2 linked regions of the Rheinheimera salexigens genome follow. The protein of the gene in region 1 interacts with the protein of each later gene in a pairwise test. Links are inferred from orthologs where the notes say so. Each region holds a gene or a part of one and is shown in the gene's direction. Other genes may lie near its edges.

Region 1 (3,332 bases):
TTGGTCCGTCGTTAATGCCAAGTGGTGATCCGTATGCATGGACTCGAATTAAACCAATATGGCAAGCCATAGCAGCAAAAGTTGATGCAAAAACCGGCGAGCCGATTGAGCGCTTTGAACCGGGCAATCCAGTGAAAGAGGGTGAGCCTTGTGCAGTATACATAGGGCCAAGTGGTTCGGGGCATTATGTAAAAATGGTTCATAACGGTATTGAATATGCCGATATGCAGCTTATATGTGAAGCCTATCAAGTAATGCGGGATATTTTACATATGCCCGCGGCAGAAATTGCGGCGGTATTTAAGCAATGGAACGATGGCCCATTACATAGTTATTTAATCGAAATAAGTGCCGAAGTATTAGCGACCAAAGATTCAGAGACCGGTTTGCCTTTAGTCGATGTCATTATGGATAGAGCGGCGCAAAAAGGCACTGGCTTATGGACGGCAGTAAGTAGCTTACAATTAGGTAGCCCAGCGCCGACCATTGCCGAAGCTGTTTATGCACGCGCAATATCGGCGTTAAAATCTGAGCGGGTTAAAGCCGCTACGGTATTGGCAGGTCCTGCTGAAAATGTTATATCAGCGGCCGAAAAACAAGATATTATCCAGTCATTACATGACGCCTTGTACTGCGCCAAGATATGCGTATATGCCCAAGGGTTTAACTTAATGAAAACTGCAGCTGTCGAATATGGCTGGAAATTGTGTTTTGCTGAAATTGCCAAAATATGGCGTGCAGGCTGTATTATTCGAGCCGTGTTTTTACAATCTATTAGTCAAGCTTATCAACGAGATGATGAGCTTGAAAACCTATTGCTCGATCCGTTCTTTGCCAAACAAATATCTAAATATCAGCAAAATTGGCGCAAAGCGGTGGCCAATGCCACCTTAGCCGGTATACCGGTGGCAGCGTTAAGCTCGGCTCTTAGTTATTACGACTCTTATCGTACCGCGGTGTTACCGGCAAATTTATTACAAGGCCAGCGTGACTTTTTTGGTGCTCATACTTTTGAACGTACTGATAAAGCTAAAGGCCGGCAGTATCATGTTGAATGGAACCAAACTAATAGACCTATGGTGAAAATTAAATGACCAAACCAGTCGTATCAAAAGCCGCAACACAAGCCGTAACAATGGGTACTCCAGGCACCATCAGCAGCACTAAAGTTTTATTATTAGGCGCTGGCGAATTAGGCAAAGAGCTGTGTATCGAACTAAAGCGCTATGGCTGTGAAGTCATTGCTGTCGATCGCTACGCCAATGCACCCGCAATGCAAGTAGCTGATAAAGCAGTTGTATTATCCATGTTAGATAATGCTGCGTTACGCCAACTGGTCATAACTGAAAAGCCTAATTTTATTGTGCCGGAGCTAGAAGCTATTGCCACCTCGGTATTATTAGAATTAGAGCAAAGCGGGTTTAACGTAGTGCCTAGTGCCAAAGCAGTCAGTTTAACCATGAACCGTGAAGGTATTCGCCAACTAGCTGCTGAGCAATTACAACTGCCCACATCCGCTTATCAATTTGCCAGTGATCAAGCCGGTTTTTATGCGGCCGTGCAGGCTATTAGCTATCCATGTGTTGTTAAACCCGTTATGTCCTCATCGGGTAAAGGCCAAACCATATTACGTGATGCCTCAGGCTTAGAACAAGCATGGCAATATGCCCAAGAAGGCGGTCGAGCGGGTAAAGGCCGGGTGATAGTTGAAAGCTTAGTTGAGTTTGATTATGAAATAACCTTACTTACTGTGAATAGTATCTCGGGAATTCAATTTTGCCAGCCAATAGGTCATCGTCAAGAGCGGGGTGACTATCGCGAAAGCTGGCAGCCGCAAGGTATGTCGGTTGCCGCACTTGAAAAAGCTGAGTACTATGCAAAAAAAGTTGTCCAAGCCCTAGGCGGATTCGGTCTTTTTGGTGTCGAATTTTTTGTGAAAGGTGATGAAGTTTGGTTTAGCGAAGTTTCACCTCGGCCTCACGATACCGGTATGGTCACGTTAATTTCTCAGCAGCTCAGCGAGTTTGCCCTGCATGCCAGAGCCATTTTAGGTTTACCAATCCCAACGATTAAGCAATATGGTCCAGCCGCTTCTGCAGTGTTATTAGTTAGCGGGCACAGTGCCAATATCCAATACCATGGTATGGCCGAAGCGTTAAAGTTAGCTGATACTGAGTTGCGTATTTTTGCTAAGCCAGAAGTGCAAGGCGAACGTAGAATGGGGGTGGCATTAGCGTTAGCAGACAACGTGCAATCTGCTACAGATAAAGCCGTACAAGTGATAAGTAAGCTTAGTGTAACCCTGCATGACTGACACCTATGTTAAAGGCAATGTTAAAGTCTGTGTTAAAGGCTATCGGTATTGGAGACCTGCTTGTTAACGCTAAGAAATGTCGGCTTACAACTAGGCGGTCAAACGGTATTAAATAATATCAATTTCAGCCTAAATAAGGCCGAGTTTATTGGTGTTATTGGCCCCAATGGTGCTGGTAAAAGCTCATTGTTGCGTGTGGTGCAACGAGCAGTACTGCCGCAGCAGGGGCAACTAATGCTTAAACAGCAGCCGTTAACCAGTTATAGCCAAAATAATTTAGCCAAATTAATTGCTGTTGTCGCGCAAACTGTTAGCCCCATGTTTGCGCTAACCACAGAAGAAGTGGCCACAATGGGCTTATTACCTTATAAAAACTGGTATCAAGCCAATACCGATAATGATCGAGTTCGGGTCAGTCAGGCCTTAACCACGGTGGGTCTTGCCACTAAAGCTAATCAGCAAGTAGAAACCTTGTCTGGCGGTGAGCAACAACGGTTATATATAGCTAAAGCCTTAGTTCAGCAGCCAGAATTACTATTGCTAGACGAACCGACAAACCACTTAGATGTATTATATCAACATCAAATCTTACAACTTATTAGCGCATTAAAAGTGAGTGTCTTGGCCTGTTTGCATGACCTTAATTTAGCCGCTTTATATTGCGATAAGCTGTTATTAATTAATCAAGGCCAGCAAATAGCCTTTGGTAGCCCAGCACAAGTATTACAGCCGGCTATTTTGCAGCAAGTGTTTGGATTACCTTGCGAAGTGTATCAGCATACTAAATTGGCCAAGCCGCAAGTCATGTTTTATCCAACAGCAGCATCTACGCCGTTTCAGCAGGTGCGATAACTATGCTAAAACAACACTCCTCAGCATTTTTTGGCTTTATTGCTCTATTACTGCTAGCCAGTGTGTTCGCTAGTTTGTTGCTAGGGACTGCTGACATCAGTTTTGCCGACATGCTGAAGGTTTTACTGTCCCAAGCACCCCAAAACACTATTGCCGATACGGTTAT
Region 2 (3,233 bases), 580 kb from region 1 along the record:
TAAGTTGATAGTTTTGTTTTTCTTGTTGGTTACGAACGGCCAGTTTATCGGCAATAGGGATAGCAATAACGTTGGCAATAAAGGCACCATATAGGGTCGTTAATAACGCCACGGCCATGGCGGGGCCTATGGCTTTAGGATCGTCCATATTGGATAGCATAGCGACTAAACCAACTAAGGTACCTATCATACCCATTGCGGGGGCAACTTCACCTAAACCTTTAAATACGCCAATGGCAATTTCATGGCGCTTTTCAGTTAAGCTGATGTCTTTTAACATGGTTGCTCGTACCACGTCAGCGTCATGGCCATCCACCAACATATTGACGCCTTTTTGCATAAACTGATTGGGTATCTCTGCTTCTTCTAAAGCTAAGAACCCGCCTTTTCGTGCTGAGTCTGCAAGTTGCACCGCTTTTTCAATTAGTTCTTCTGGCGGCTCAATTTTATACATAAAGGCTTTCGCTGCTGCTTTAGTTGAATCAAAAAACTGACCTAAAGTAAATTTAGATACCACCACAAAAATAGAGCCGAGCACCACGATTAATATAGAAACAGTATCATAAAAAATACCGACATTACCGGCACTGCCTAACACCATAGCCATAATGACAAAACCTATGGCGCCTAACATGCCAACAATGGTTGCTATATCCACGTATAATCTCCTTTACCCAATTACTGCTACAGCGTGTTTGTACGCTAGTTTATATCAGTGCATTACACGTTATCGACAACAACAACGAATGTTTAAGTATAAAATACATTAATTTATACATTTAAGCTTTCACTTCTGCCTTATGATTGACCATAATAGTGTGCTGAAGATAAGTTTTCACACATTTTCCGAGGGCATTAATGAGTAAAAAAAAGCCGACTTAAGCCAGTTTGAACAAACTTTGTCAGAACTTGAGCTAATAGTACAACAATTAGAGCAAGGTGATTTGTCACTTGATCAATCTTTACAACAATTTGAACGCGGCATCACCCTCGCAAGACAAAGCCAACAATTATTGCAAGCTGCCGAGCAAAAGGTTCAAGTGTTAATGCAACAACAGCAACAAGAAAGCTTATTGCCTTTTGATGCCCCTGCAGGAGAGTAAGGTGTCAACAAAAAATTTAGCGTTATACCAACAAAGAGTAGAACGCCATTTACAGCAGTTTTTGCAGCAATATCCTGAAACTGAACCTAAATTATTACAAGCCATGTCTTATAGCTTGTTAATGGGTGGCAAACGTATTCGGCCATTTTTAATCTATAGCTGCGGTACTCTGTTAGGGGCCAGTCTAGAAGATTTAGATGGCCCCGCTGCGGCAATTGAAGCGCTGCACAGTTACTCATTAATTCATGACGACTTACCGGCGATGGATAATGACGATATGCGCCGTGGCAAACCCACTTGTCATAAAGCTTTTGATGAAGCTACAGCTATATTAGCCGGTGATGCTTTGCAAACTATGGCGTTTGAAGTATTAAGCCAACATCCCTATCAACAGGTTGATGCCAAAAACATAGTGGCAATGTTGCAACATTTTAGCCGTGCGTCAGGCTACAGCGGTATGTGTGGTGGCCAAGCAATTGATATTATGCAAACCAATCAGCCTACTACAGTTAGTCAATTAGAACGCATGCACCGCTTAAAAACTGGGGCGCTAATTGAAACTACGGTACGGTTAGCTTGGCATTGCAGCCCTAAACAAGATCCTACAGAATTAGACAGTTTGTTGCGTTTCGCCTCAGCACTAGGACTAGCATTTCAGGTGCAAGATGATATCCTCGATATAGAAAGCGATAGCCAAACATTAGGAAAACCGCAAGGTTCAGATAGCCTAGCGAATAAAGCAACCTACCCAATGTTACTTGGTTTACCCCAAGCAAAAGCAAAAGCACAACAACTTTATCAAGATGCACTTAATGCGTTAGCATCATTACCTTATAATACCGATGAATTGCGCCAGTTTGCGCAGTATATAGTCGACCGCAGGTTTTAATACAGGCAAAGAATATGGCGTTAGAAATTAACGATTACCCGTTATTAGCGAAAGCAAATCTTCCAGAGCAACTCAGACAGTTGCCCCAAGAGCAATTACCGGCTTTAAGTAAAGAGCTACGGCGTTTTTTATTGCACTCTGTTAGCCAAAGTAGTGGTCATTTTGCTTCTGGCCTGGGCACTGTTGAACTTACGGTTGCACTACATTATGTCTATAACACTCCGTTTGATCGGGTTATTTGGGATGTTGGCCATCAGGCCTATCCGCATAAAATTCTTACTGGTCGTCGAGAACGGATGCAAAGTATTCGTAAAAAAGAGGGCTTACATCCTTTTCCTTATCGCGAAGAAAGTGAATACGACGTCTTAACTGTGGGCCATTCTAGCACGTCGATTAGTGCAGCTTTAGGTATGGCGATTGCCGCTAAACAAGCACGAAACCAGCGTAAAGTGGTGGCCGTTATTGGTGATGGCGCTATTACCGCCGGTATGGCTTTTGAAGCTATGAACCACGCCGGTGAAGTCCGACCAGACATGTTAGTTATCTTAAACGATAATGAAATGTCTATTTCTGAAAATGTTGGCGCGTTAAACCGTTATTTTGCTCGGATATTATCAGGCAACTTTTATACTAGCTTACGTGAAGGCGGTAAAAAAATTCTGAGTGGTGTTCCGCCTTTACACCAATTAGCCAGTCGGGCTGAAGAGCACTTTAAAGGCATGGTGACACCGGGTACCTTTTTTGAAGAATTAGGTTTTAATTATATTGGCCCTATCGATGGTCATGATGTTGTCGGTTTAGTTAATACCATTCGTAATATGCGCAACTTGCAGGGACCACAGTTACTGCATATTGTAACGAAAAAAGGTAAAGGCTATGCGCCAGCTGAAGCGGATCCTATAGGCTTTCATGCCGTATCTAAGTTTAACCCTGACGATAATCAGCAACCCGCTAAAAAAGCGAGCTTACCTACTTTTTCTAATGTGTTTGGTGCTTGGATTTGCGATATGGCAAAACAAGATGAGCGCTTACAAGCCATAACACCGGCTATGCGTGAAGGCTCGGATTTAGTGAGGTTTTCTAAAACCTTTCCGCAGCGTTATTTTGACGTCGCTATTGCAGAACAACACGCCGTAACGTTAGCAGCAGGTATGGCCATCGAAGGTTTAAAACCGGTTGTGGCTATTTATTCCAGTTTTTTACAACGCGGTTATGATCAACTGATCCACGATGTAGCTTTG

What was found.
Region 2: the proteins of purT (region 1) and ispA interact in binary tests that used the Escherichia coli proteins (3 or more experiments, as listed by UniProt). The link is inferred for Rheinheimera salexigens from one-to-one orthologs.

Annotation. Positions count from the first base shown.
Region 1 is NZ_MKEK01000001.1:2,058,943-2,062,274, reverse strand. The notes cover bases 203-3,202. They hold purT (formate-dependent phosphoribosylglycinamide formyltransferase), read left to right. Parts: upstream 203-1,090; coding sequence 1,091-2,314; downstream 2,315-3,202. Other genes in these bases: BI198_RS09365 (FecCD family ABC transporter permease), read left to right, coding at 3,169-3,202; gndA (NADP-dependent phosphogluconate dehydrogenase), read left to right, coding at 203-1,094. Also shown: more of gndA, read left to right, coding at 1-202; more of BI198_RS09365, read left to right, coding at 3,203-3,332. UniProt on the Escherichia coli protein: Involved in the de novo purine biosynthesis. Catalyzes the transfer of formate to 5-phospho-ribosyl-glycinamide (GAR), producing 5-phospho-ribosyl-N-formylglycinamide (FGAR). Formate is provided by PurU via hydrolysis of 10-formyl-tetrahydrofolate.
Region 2 is NZ_MKEK01000001.1:1,478,643-1,481,875, reverse strand. What follows is about bases 148-3,048. They hold ispA ((2E,6E)-farnesyl diphosphate synthase), read left to right. Parts: upstream 148-1,104; coding sequence 1,105-1,992; downstream 1,993-3,048. Other genes in these bases: dxs (1-deoxy-D-xylulose-5-phosphate synthase), read left to right, coding at 2,007-3,048; pomA (flagellar motor protein PomA), read right to left, coding at 148-658. Also shown: more of pomA, read right to left, coding at 1-147; more of dxs, read left to right, coding at 3,049-3,233.